3 regions of the Rhizobium sp. P1_E1 genome follow, and region 1 is predicted to be linked to each of the others. Evidence: predicted binding sites of a transcription regulator. Region 1 holds the regulator's gene; each other region holds the start of a gene.
What was found. The regulator PhoB, encoded in region 1, activates phosphate uptake and scavenging genes when phosphate is short. The targets are predictions, from matches to a motif close to TGTCATNNANCTGTCAT.

Region 1 (4,183 bases):
TCGGCGAAGGTGGCGTCCGTCAGCCGCTTTGCCAGACGTTCCTGACCGGGGATCTCATAGATGTTCGACAGGTGCCAGACCTTGTCGGCCTGCTCCTTCAGTGCGCCCACAACATGCGGATTGCTGTGGCCGACTGACGTGACGGCAACGCCAGCGCCGAAATCGAGATATCGCTCGCCGCTTTCGGTGATCAGCCACACGCCCTCGCCTCGCTCGAACCGCAGCGGGGCACGAGAATAGGTGTCATAAAGCGGCGCGGCTTCAGCCATGGCGCGATCTCCATCAAAGTTGCCGGGCAATGACTCCGGCTAAGGAAACCAGGCCCGAAAAATCAAAAATGCCGCCTTGCGGCGGCGAGGGGCACTATTTCCTTTTCGCGCTGCAATGTCAACAAAACTGCGCCCTTAGCGTATGCAGCAAGGGTGTACAGCGGCATTTTCAGTCTTCAACAGGCATTATTGCAGAAATGCCACGCAGAGGCAGCAAGTTGGGGAAAACTACGAATTCGATTCATCCGGATTCATGCGACTCTTGTCACGGAGTCAGCCTCACACTAGGTTAAAGATCAATTACTAGACTGCATGCGGCGGAACTAGTCACCAAAATTGATCAAGCGTTTCTTGTTTCGGAGCTCCCGGGACAACGGTGAGGGATTCTGCCATCACCAACGCAAAAGGTGGAGACAGGGCATGAACTGGACAGACGAGCGGGTCGAGAAACTCAAGAAACTTTGGGCCGAAGGACTGAGCGCCAGCCAGATCGCTGCGCAGCTTGGCGGAGTCAGCAGAAATGCGGTCATCGGCAAAGTGCACCGGCTGAGCCTTCCAGGCCGTGCCAAGGCTGGCGGCACCAACACCGCCGCACGAACGCCAAAGCGCAATACATCGGCGCCGCGCGCACCGAACTACACCTCACGGGTCGCCACGCGCACCGTTACCCGCCAGCAGGGCGCGACCATGCTGAAGGAAGAGATCGAGATCGAAACGATCGAGGAAATGGAATACGTGCCGAGAGGCAACGTGGTCGTGCCGATTTCCCGACGCCTCGGCCTGACGGAACTGACCGAACGCACCTGCAAGTGGCCGGTCGGCGATCCGCTGAAGGACGACTTCCATTTCTGCGGCTGCGAATCCCCCGACAATTCGCCCTATTGCAGCTACCACCAGAAGCTTGCCTACCAGCCGGTCAACGAACGCCGCCGGGCAGCCGCGCGGGCCAGCTGAGCGGGCTGACCATCGTTAGAATGCAGAAACGGGCCGAGTGGCCCGTTTTTTTGTTGCTGGATGGAAGCTCAGGTTTTCCTCCGTCATGCTCGGCCTTGTGCCGAGCGCAGATCCTCGGCACGAGGCCGAGGATGACGTCGCGGTTTTGCCAGGGATTTGTCAGCAACTCAAATGGAAGCCCTCAGGCTTCCATCGAATAACCGGCGCCGCGGACGGTGCGGATGACGTCCTGCATGTTGGAAAAATTCAGCGCCTTGCGCAGGCGGCCGACATGGACGTCGACGGTGCGCTCGTCGACATAGATATCGTGGCCCCAGACGCCGTCCAGAAGCTGCGAGCGGGAGAAGACCCGACCCGGTGACGACATCAGGAATTCCAACAGGCGGAATTCGGTGGGGCCGAGGCGGACTTCGCGGGTCTTGCGATGGACGCGATGGGTCTCGCGGTCGAGCTCGATGTCACCGCATTTCAGTACCGTCGACAGCACCTCGGGGCGGGCGCGCCGCAGCATCGCCTTGACGCGGGCAACGAGCTCGGGGGTCGAGAAGGGCTTGACGACATAATCGTCGGCGCCCGTCGACAATCCGCGAACACGCTCGCTTTCTTCGCCGCGCGCCGTCAGCATGATGATCGGCAGGCGCTCGGTTTCCGGCCGCATGCGCAGACGCCGGCAGAGCTCGATGCCGGAGACGCCGGGCAGCATCCAATCGAGGATGAGAAGATCGGGCGTGCGCTCCTGAAGCCGCATTTCGGCTTCGTCGCCACGAAGGATGGTATCGACCTCGAAGCCTTCCGCTTCGAGATTGTAGCGAAGAAGCACGCTGAGGGCTTCCTCGTCTTCAACAACTGCAACTCTCGGGATCATGCGTGTCGGTCTCCTCGCGCATGATCCTTAAACCGGGGGTGATTTAAGCAATGCATCCTGCGCAAATTCAGAAATTGGCTGCGACCTCGTGCGCGCCCGGATGGGCGCGCACGCAAGTGGCGGGGTGTGGGCGGTTATTCGGTGACCGCGCCGACGGTGTTGGCGCTGTCGTCCTTCGGACGGTCGCCTTCCGGCTGAGCGCCTGTCGTCATGTAATAGATCGTCTCAGCGATGTTGGTGGCGTGGTCGCCGATGCGCTCGATGTTCTTGGCGCAGAAGAGAAGATGTGTGCAGCTGGTGATGTTGCGCGGATCTTCCATCATGTAGGTCAGGAGCTCGCGGAACAGCGAGGTGTACATCGCGTCGATCTCATTGTCCCGTTCGCGGATCGCATTCGCCTTGTCGGCGGAACGATTGGTGTAGACGTCGAGCACTTCCTTGAGCTGAACGAGCGCCAGCTCGGACAGATGCTCGAGGCCGCGAGCGAGCTTGCGGGGAACGCCGGTGCTTTGGACGGCGATGACGCGCTTGGCGGTGTTCTTGCCGAGGTCGCCGACACGTTCGAGATCGGCGGCGATGCGGATCGAACCCATGATTTCGCGCAGGTCCGAAGCCATCGGCTGACGGCGGGCGATGGTGACGATCGCCTTGTCGCCGATTTCGCGTTCGGCGTGATCGAGGATCACGTCGTCGGAGATGACCTTCTGCGCCAGCGCGGTATCGCCGTTGACGAGAGCGCGCACGGCTTCGCTGACCATCTGCTCGGCCAGGCCGCCCATTTCGGAAATCCGCCTGGACAGGAACTTCAAATCATCATCATAGGCAGAAAAAATATGTGTCGATGCCATGGGGCTTTATCCTCGAATAACGGGAAGGCTTGGTGTCGCCAAGATCAGCCGAAGCGACCCATGATGTAGTCCTGGGTGCGCGGATCGTCGGGATTGGTGAACATCTTGTCGGTGTCGTTCTCCTCGACGAGATTGCCGAGGTGGAACATGGCGGTGCGCTGCGAGACGCGCGCGGCCTGCTGCATGGAGTGGGTGACGATGACGATCGTGTAGTTCTCGCGCAGCTCGTGGATCAGCTCCTCGACCTTGGCGGTGGCGATCGGGTCGAGCGCCGAGCAGGGCTCGTCCATCAGGATGACTTCAGGGCTGACGGCGACGGCACGGGCAATGCAGAGGCGCTGCTGCTGACCGCCCGACAGGCCGGTGCCGGATTCGTGCACGCGGTCCTTGACTTCGTTCCAGAGACCGGCGCGCTGCAGGCTGGTCTCGACGATCTGGTCGAGATCGGCCTTCGACTTGGCAAGGCCATGGATGCGCGGGCCGTAGGAGACGTTTTCATAGATCGTCTTCGGGAACGGGTTCGGCTTCTGGAAGACCATGCCGACGCGGGCGCGAAGTTCGACGACGTCGATATCGGGATCATAGATATCGTCGGTATCAAGCGTGATCTTGCCGGTGACGCGGCAGCCGTCGATCGTGTCGTTCATGCGGTTGAGGCTGCGCAGGAAGGTCGACTTGCCGCAGCCAGACGGGCCGATCAGGGCGGTTACGGTGTTTTCGCGGATGTTCAGGTTCACATCGAAAAGCGCGCGCTTTTCGCCGTAGTAAACCGAGACATCCTTTCCGATCATCTTATACGGGACGTTGCTCATCTTGTGATCCAGCGCCTTTTCAACTGCAGCTTCTGTCAACATGTTCATGATGTTTAACTCCGTTTACCAGCGGCGCTCGAAGCGACGACGCAAGAGGATGGCGCCCATGTTCATGACGATCAGGAACAGGAGCAGGACGATGATGGCACCCGAAGTACGCTCAACGAAGGCACGTTCGGCCTCGTTGGCCCACATATAGACCTGCACGGGCAGAGCCGTCGAGGGATCGAGCGGTGTCGTCGGCGCGTTGGCGACGAAGGCGACCATGCCGATCAAGAGCAGCGGCGCGGTTTCGCCGAGCGCATGCGCCAGGCCGATGATCGTGCCGGTGAGGATGCCGGGCATGGCGAGCGGCAGAACATGGTGAAACACCATCTGCATCTTCGACGCCCCGAGGCCGAGCGCTGCGGCACGGATCGACGGCGGCACGGCGCG
Region 2 (4,183 bases), on a different contig from region 1:
CGATCAGCCGCCGATGGCAGCTTTACGGACGTCGACGACGGCATTGTAGAAGTCGTGCTTGACAGGCGCGTAGCCCTTGTAATCGCCGCCTTCGACAGCGGCGAAGCACTTGTGATCCTTCTCCGGCAGAGCCGTGAAGAAGGCTGCAAGCTTCGTCTGCCACTCTTCGCCGAGAGCGTTGCGAACGACGAGCGGGCCGTTCGGGATCAGCGGCGAACGCCATACTTCGACCAGCTTGTTCGGATCGACGGCGCCCTTGTCGACTTCCTTGCGGAAGGTACCGGAGGTGTAGCCGTCCTTGAAGTCGCCGATGCCCGAGCTATCGTCGACGGCAATGTCGACCTTGCCGTCATAGGCAGCGAGAAGGTTGTTCTCGTGACCGCCGTTGAACTGGGTCGAGGCGAAGAACTTGTCGTTCGGCATGCCCGTGTCCTTCGGGATCTGCGTCAGCGGAACGAGGTAGCCGGAGGTGGAATCCGGATCGGCGTAGCCGAGCTTCTTGCCCTTGGCGTCCTTGATGGACTTGATGCCGGAGGACTTCAGAGCAAGGCCGATCGAGTAATAACCCGTCGAGCCGTCCTTCTGCTGCGTCGTCAGGATCGGCGTGACAGCCTTCGAATCCTTGATGTAGACGGCGGCGTAGCCGGAGGCGCCGAGTTCGGCGAAGTCGAGCGTGCCACCGAGCAGGCCCTGGATCACGCCGTCATAGTCGGCGGCCGGGAAGAGCGAAACCTTCTCGAAGCCGAATTCCTGCTTCAGATGGTCGGCAAGGCAGGCATAGTTGCGCAGGCGGTCGGTTTCGTTTTCGCCGCCGAGGATGCCGATGCGGAATTCCTTGAGGTCTGCAGTGTGGGCAGCGCCGGCGAGCGCGAAGAGCGCCGTTGCCGCAAAGAGTGCTTTCTTCAACATGTTCTCTCCTATTGACCGGTGTCCCCGGCCTTCCCGTTACGAAGAAGTGTGCCCTTGACGCGGGCGCTCGATCGCGGCTGCCTCTCTCAGAGGCCGGCCAGCGCCAGCGGCTGTGTGCCGGCGGATTGATGGTCTGCCCGCTCGGGGGCGATATTGATCGATGTGGAGGTCACCGTTTCGTCGATGCCGGCGCCGTCCTTGTCCGTCCCGTAGATTTCCTTCACCGCTTCGGCGGTCAGCTCCGAGGGCTTGCCGTCGAAGACGACGCGGCCGCCGGCCATGCCGACGATGCGCTCACAATAGTTGCGGGCGGTGTCGAGCGTGTGAAGGTTGGTGACGACGGTGATGCCCTCGCGCTCGTTGATATCGCGCAGCGCATCCATGACGATCTTGGCGTTCAGCGGATCGAGCGAGGCGATCGGCTCGTCGGCGAGAACCATCTTCGGGTTCTGCATCAGCGCGCGGGCGATCGCCACGCGCTGCTGCTGGCCGCCGGAAAGCGTGCCGGCTGCCTGCAGCGCCGTCTGCTCGATGCCGAGGCGTTCGAGAGCCGCGATGGCACGCACGCGTTCCTCGCGAGTGAAGATGTTGAGCAGGCTCATAAGCGTCGAGCGATGATTGAGGCGGCCAAGCATGACATTGGTGAGGACGTCGAGGCGCGGCACCAGGTTGAACTGCTGGAAGATCATCGCGCAGTCGCGCTGCCAATTGCGCAACGCGTGGCCGCGAAGCCCGGAGACCTCGACGCCGGCGAAATGAATGGAGCCGGAGCTCGGCTCCTGAAGGCGGTTGATCATGCGCAGCAGCGTCGACTTGCCGGCGCCGGAGCGGCCGATGATGCCGACCATCTGGCCCTGAGGAATGGCGAGCGTGACGGAATCGACGGCGAGCTTTTTTCCGAAACGACGTGTGACATTCTTCAGCTCGAACATCATGCTCTTCCCTTGCGATCCAGGCCTTGGTCAGCATCGCATTAGTCCCGCTTGATGAACCTCACATGTCATATTTGTGTAAGTCCTGTCACAATTCTCCGCCCCTATATCGGGGGTTTAAACGCCGTAACGGGACAGAAAATCTTCCGCGCTCAGGTTGCGGAAATCCGGGAGCGCCTGGCGCAGCCGGTCATGCTCCCAGTCCCACCAGGAAAGCCTGTCCATCCGTTCGCCGACCTCTCCTGGAAAGCGCTCGCGGATGAGCTTTGCCGGCACGCCGCCGACGATCGTATAGGGCGCGACGTCCTTCGAGACGACGGCGCCGGCTCCGATCACCGCGCCGTTGCCGACGTTGACGCCCGGCAGAATGGTCGCCCCGTGGCCGATCCAGACGTCGTTGCCGATCGTCACGCGGTTTGCGCGCCGCCAGGCGAAGAAGTCCGTCTCCATGTCGCCATCCGGCCAGTAGTCGGCGGCGCGATAGGTGAAATGATGCAGCGTCGCGCGCCAGGTCGGATGGTTGGTGGCGTTGATGCGCACGGCGGCGGCGATATTGACGAACTTGCCGATCGTCGCACACCAGACGGAGCCGTCCTGCATGATGTAGGAATAGTCGCCGAACGTGGCCTCGCTGATGCGGCAGCGTTCAGAGACCTCCGTATAGCGCCCGAAGGTGGAATCGCTGACGGACGCCGTCTCATGAAAATAGGGCTCGATACCCAGTTTGCGGCTCATGCAGCGATCTTTCTCGGTGAGAATTGCTGGACGTCGAGGATGCGGTCGGCGACGGCTTCGCGCACCTCTTCGTCGTGGAAGATGCCGAGAAGGGCCACCCCCGCCTTCTTCTTTTCCGCGATCATGCCGACGACGACGGCACGGTTCCTGGCATCGAGCGAGGCTGTGGGTTCGTCGAGAAGCAGGATCGTATGCTCGGTGATGAAGCCGCGCGCGATGTTGACGCGTTGCTGCTCGCCGCCGGAGAAGGTGGCGGGCGGAAGCTGCCAGAGCGTTTCCGGCAGATTGAGCCCGGCAAGCAGGGCGCCCGCCTTTTCCCGCGCCGTGACGGCGTCCTCGCCGCGTGCCACCAGCGGTTCGGCAACCACGTCGATCGCCGCGACGCGCGGCACGGTGCGCAGGAACTGGCTGACATAGCCGAGCGTATCGCGGCGGACGTTGAGCACGGTGCGCGGATCGGCGGAGGCGAGATCGACGATGCGGTCATTGTGACGGATGAGGATCTGGCCGGTGTCGACGGCATAATTGCCGTAGATCATCTTGAGCAGCGAGCTCTTGCCGATGCCCGATGGGCCACCGAGCACGACGCATTCGCCCGATGCGACCGAGAAGGCGACATCGGAGACGACAGGTAGCTTGATGCCGTCGCGCAGATGCATGGTGAAGCTCTTCGAGACTTCGGAAACGACGAGGGGCGTTGCCATGATTTCTTCTTCCTTGGTTTAGGACCTCAGACCTGCAGGATCGAGGAGACGAGCAACTGCGTGTAGGGTTCGCGCGGATCGTCGAGCACGCGGTCGGTAAGCCCGTGTTCGATGACGTAGCCGTCCTTCATCACCATCATCCGGTGCGAGAGCAGGCGGGCGACGGCGAGATCGTGGGTGACGATGATGGCCGAGAGACCGAGATCGTTGACGAGGCCGCGGACCAGATCGAGCAGGCGCGCCTGCACTGAGACGTCGAGGCCGCCGGTCGGCTCGTCCATGAAGACGAGCCGCGGCCCGGTGACGAGGTTGCGGGCGATCTGCAGGCGCTGGCGCATGCCGCCTGAAAAGGCGCGCGGCTGGTCGTCGATGCGGTCGGCGTCGATCTCGACGCGTTCGAGCCAGTCGATCGCCGAAGCGCGGATCTTGCCGTAGTGCCGGTCGCCGATCGCCATCAGCCGTTCGCCAACATTGGCGCCGGCTGAGACGGTCATGCGCAGGCCATCGGCCGGATTCTGGTGCACGAAGCCCCAATCGGTGCGCATCAGGAAGCGCCGCTCGGCCTCGTTCATGCGGTAGAGGTCGCGGTAGCTGCCGTCGCGCATGTGATATTCGACGCTGCCGGTGCTCGGCAGCAACCGGGTGGAGAGGCAGTTGAGCAGCGTCGTCTTGCCGGAGCCGGACTCGCCGACGATGGCCAGCACTTCGCCGGGCCAGAGCTCGAAGGAGACGTCGCGGCAGCCGATGCGGTTGCCGTAGAATTTCGAAACGTCATGGACTTTGAGGAGGGGCGTATCGCTCATTCTGCAGCCTCCCGGGCCAGCATCTCGCCGGCATGTCCGTGCGCGCGGCGGTCTTCGCAATGATCGGTGTCGGAGCAGACGAACATCCGCCCGCCCTTGT
Region 3 (4,183 bases), on a different contig from region 1:
ACGAATCCGGGCCGATCGATCCGCCGACGGCGCCCCCGATGTTCAGCGACGACGACAAAGACGATGCGCCGACGGTCGAGAAGAGCTTCGTCACCAAACTCATCGCCAAATATTCGAAGGTCTACGAGATTCCCGAGACGTTGCTCCACCGCATCGTCCATCGCGAGAGCCGCTATAATCCGAAGGCCTACAACAAGCGCGGCTATTTCGGCCTCATGCAGATCAAGTACAACACCGCCAAGTCCATGGGTTATGACGGTGCCCCGGGCGGCCTCTTCGATGCCGAGACCAACATCAAATATGCCGCGAAATATCTGCGCGGCGCCTGGCTCGTCTCCGACAATAAGGAAGACGATGCCGTCCGCCTCTATGCGCGCGGCTATTATTATGACGCCAAGCGCAAGGGCATGACCGACATCGCCCAAGGCAACTACTGACACCAAGGCAATTGCTGAAACGGCGATCGCAGCTCCGGCCTATGGCTGCGGCTGCGCCTTTTGTTGTGACCCGGCCTGCTGTTTCGGCTCCCCCGGTTGCGGCACGGCGGCCAGGATCTTCTTCAGCAGCGTCTGCGGCTGATAGTCGAGCCGGCTTGGCGTCAGGCCGAGCCGGACGACGACCAGATTGGCGGAAGGCACGATCGCCATGCTCTGCCCGTCATGCCCCGTCAGCCAGAACGTATCCTCCGGCAGTCCGAACGCGGCGCTTGGGCCGCCAGGAGCGAGCCAGGCTTGGCCTTGCGTATACCGCCCGTTCGACGCTGCCGTCGGGGTACGCATGGCGCCGACGAAACCCTCCGGCAGCAGCCGCTGGCCGTTCCACACGCCATCCTGCAGCAGGAACTGCCCGAAGCGCGCCCAGTCATGCGCCGTCGCATAGAGATAGGAGCTTCCGGCAAACGTGCCGCGCGCATCGAGTTCGAACACCGCGCTCGTCATGCCGAGCGGCGAAAACAACGCGTCGTGCGGATAGGAAAAGGCGGCCTGCGCATTGCCGACCCTGTCCATCCAGATGCGTGACAAGAGCACGGCCGTACCGCTCGAATAGCGGAAGCGCTGGCCGGGTGCTGCCTCCATCGGCGCATTGGCCGGCAGCGATACCATGTCGGGATCGAGATAGAGCATGCGCGTCACATCGGCGACGTCGCCATAGTCCTCGTTGAAGGCAAGGCCGCTCTCCATGCCGAGCAGGTCGGAAACCTTGATCCTGGCGCGCGCATCGTTCTTCCACTGCGCCAGCAGGTTATCATCGTCAAAGGAGATCTTGCCGTCGAGCATCAGCCGGCCGAGGACCGCCGCATTCACGGTCTTCGTCATCGACCAGCCGATGAGCGGCGTCTTTGCCGAGAAGCCGGGGCCATAGGCTTCGGCGACGATGCGGCCATCGCGCACCACGACGATCGCCCGCATTGCAGGGCCGGCCACGCCGGCATCGGCAAGCAGCGCGGCGATCTTGCCGTCCGCCGGGTTGCCGGTGCCCTCGCCCTCCGGCCACAAGGCGTCATTCGGCTGCATCTTGGCCGGTGGATCGAAGGGCGCTGCATTCGCCGCCGCCTCGAAATTGCCGTCCGGCACGCTCGCGCAGCCGAAAGCGCCGCGATAGAGCGCATAACTCGGCGCAAACAGTCCCATGAAGCGCGCCGTCACGCGGTCGTTGTCGCGGTCGACGCTGACACGCACGAGCCGCAGCAGCGGATTTCCGGGCGCCTGGACATCGTCATGAAGCACATCCTCGGCCCCCCGGCCGGCGATGAAGACATTGGAGCAGACGATCTTGGCGGCATAGCCGTCGCCGACGCTGAGCAGTTCCGGCGGCCGGATGAAGAGCCAGCTGGCGGCAGTGATGACGAGGAGAACGAGAAGGAGAGCAAGCGCCTTCAGGATACGCAGGACAAATCGCATGGCATTCCTCCATGCCGGGAGAGAAGCAGGAATCACACGCGCCGGAAAGGGGCCGAAGCGAAGAACGGCCATCGTCCCGATCACTTTCCCAGGAGAGCCATCCCGGTTGCTCGCCCGAGGAGGTCGAAGCCTCCGAAGAACGGCGCCCACAGCCCGCGTCATCAAACTGTAGCAGAGGCGCGCTACACGCCCTGAACGCTAAAAAGGTGACAGACTCATGTCAGAATTTGCACCGGATGCCGGCTTCCGCAAGAACCGGAAACTCAAGGACGCCCTTCTCCGCCATAAGGCCTTTTCGAAGGATGGCTTTTCCGAGCGTCTCTTCGGCCTTCTCTTCTCCGGCCTCGTCTATCCGCAGATCTGGGAGGATCCGGATCTCGACATGCAGGCGATGGAGCTGAAGCCCAACCATCGCATCGTCACCATCGGCTCTGGCGGCTGCAACATGCTCGCCTATCTCTCCAAGGCGCCGGCCTCGATCGACGTCGTCGATCTCAACCCGCACCACATCGCGCTGAACCGCCTAAAGCTTGCCGCCTTCAAGCATCTTCCCGGCCATGCCGATCTCGTCCGCTTCCTGGCGATGCCGAACGAGAAGTCGAACAGCCGCGCTTACGACCAGCATCTCGCCGCCCGTCTCGATGAGGCAACCCGTAGCTACTGGAACGGCCGCAAGTTCGGCCGCCGCCGCGTCACCGTTTTTGACCGCAACATTTACGAGACGGGCCTGCTCGGCCGCTTCATCGGCGCCGCCCACCTTCTTGCCCGCCTGCATGGCGTCAAACTGCGCGAGATGACCAAAACCCGCTCGATCCGCGAGCAGCGCCAGTTCTTCGACGAGCAGATCGCGCCGCTCTTCGAAAAGCCGGTCGTGCGCTGGATCACCGGCCGCAAGAGCTCGCTCTTCGGCCTCGGCATTCCGCCGCAGCAATATGACGAACTTGCGAGCCTTGCCGCCGATCATTCGATCGCGCCGGTGCTGAAGCACCGCCTGGAAAAGCTCGCCTGTCATTTCCCGATGAGCGACAACTATTTTGCCTGGCAGGCCTTCGGCCGCCGCTACGGCACCGAAACGGAAGGCCCGCTGCCGACCTATTTGAAGTCGGAGCACTATCAGGTGATCCGCGCCAATGTCGACCGCGTCAACGTCCACCACGCAAGCTTCACCGAGCTTCTGGCTCGCGAGCCGGCCGCCTCGCGCGACCGCTACATCCTGCTCGACGCACAGGACTGGATGACGGACGAGCAGTTGAACGACGTCTGGACGGAAATCACCCGCACGGCGCGCGACGGCGCCCGCGTGATCTTCCGCACCGCCGCCGAAAAAAGCATCATCGAAGGCCGTCTGGCTCCGGCGATCCGCGACCAATGGGATTACTTCGAGGAGAAGTCGCTTGAACTGACCGCGCTCGATCGCTCGGCAATCTACGGCGGCTTCCATATTTACGGGAAGAAGGCGTGAACAAGGTCAGCACTGAGACGGCAGGAAAGAGTGATGAACATGCCAGCCTCATGGATGGCATCTACCGCTACCAGCGGCACATCTACGACCTGACCCGCAAATATTATCTTCTCGGCCGCGACAGCACGATCCGCAATCTCGACGTTCCCGAAGGCGGCACCCTGCTTGAAGTCGGCTGCGGCACCGGGCGCAACATGGCCTTCGCCCACAGGCATTTCCCGACCGCCAAGCTGTTCGGCCTCGACATTTCCCAGGAAATGCTGATTTCGGCGCGCAAGACCTTCGCCACCAAGGCGACGATCCCGGAATTCCGCGTCGCCGACGCCACGGCGTTCACGCCGCGCGAATTCGGCGTCAGCGGCTTCGACCGCATCCTGATTTCCTATGCCCTGTCGATGATCCCGGACTGGGAGCGCGCCGTCGATGCATCGATCGCCGCACTCAATCCCGGCGGCCAGCTGCACATCGTCGATTTCGGCCAGCAGGAAGGCTTGCCGGCCTGGTTCCGGCGCATGCTGCAGTCCTGGCTTGCGAAATTCCACGTCACCCCGCGCCCCGATCTGCGTGAGGTTCTGGAAGCGCAAGCCCATGAAAACAACGCGATATTGTTGTTCGATACCGCCGGCGGTGGTTATGCCTGGCGGGCTGCCATTATCAGCAAGCGCTTATAATTCGCTTGAAACTAACCGATTTTTTACGTTGATATGGTGAAAAGAGGGTTATCCTCTGCTGACTCGTCTTTTTCGAAGGTCAAGTTGTGGGGCAAAAAGATCATTCGAGTTACGACGGGACGCCTATGCGCCGGCTTTTGTTTTGCGTT

Region 2: the regulator PhoB is predicted to act here: its motif matches at 1,908-1,924, upstream of phnC (phosphonate ABC transporter ATP-binding protein).
Region 3: the regulator PhoB is predicted to act here: its motif matches at 2,058-2,074, upstream of AC1D1Z_RS04020 (BtaA family protein).

The regions. Positions count from the first base shown of each region.
Region 1 is NZ_JBFUAY010000006.1:96,084-100,266, forward strand. Features, by position in the region: gene AC1D1Z_RS04650 (aspartate aminotransferase family protein) at 1-269, opposite strand, end outside; gene AC1D1Z_RS04655 (GcrA family cell cycle regulator) at 690-1,223, shown strand; gene phoB (phosphate regulon transcriptional regulator PhoB) at 1,405-2,088, opposite strand; gene phoU (phosphate signaling complex protein PhoU) at 2,223-2,936, opposite strand; gene pstB (phosphate ABC transporter ATP-binding protein PstB) at 2,981-3,796, opposite strand; gene pstA (phosphate ABC transporter permease PstA) at 3,812-4,183, opposite strand, start outside.
Region 2 is NZ_JBFUAY010000001.1:258,144-262,326, reverse strand. Features, by position in the region: gene phnD (phosphonate ABC transporter substrate-binding protein) at 4-909, opposite strand; gene phnC (phosphonate ABC transporter ATP-binding protein) at 996-1,841, opposite strand; gene AC1D1Z_RS01360 (DapH/DapD/GlmU-related protein) at 1,959-2,576, opposite strand; gene phnL (phosphonate C-P lyase system protein PhnL) at 2,573-3,280, opposite strand; gene phnK (phosphonate C-P lyase system protein PhnK) at 3,307-4,083, opposite strand; gene AC1D1Z_RS01345 (alpha-D-ribose 1-methylphosphonate 5-phosphate C-P-lyase PhnJ) at 4,080-4,183, opposite strand, start outside.
Region 3 is NZ_JBFUAY010000005.1:70,595-74,777, reverse strand. Features, by position in the region: gene AC1D1Z_RS04030 (lytic transglycosylase domain-containing protein) at 1-437, shown strand, start outside; gene AC1D1Z_RS04025 (serine hydrolase domain-containing protein) at 477-1,901, opposite strand; gene AC1D1Z_RS04020 (BtaA family protein) at 2,119-3,363, shown strand; gene AC1D1Z_RS04015 (class I SAM-dependent methyltransferase) at 3,360-4,034, shown strand; gene AC1D1Z_RS04010 (glycoside hydrolase family 25 protein) at 4,160-4,183, shown strand, end outside.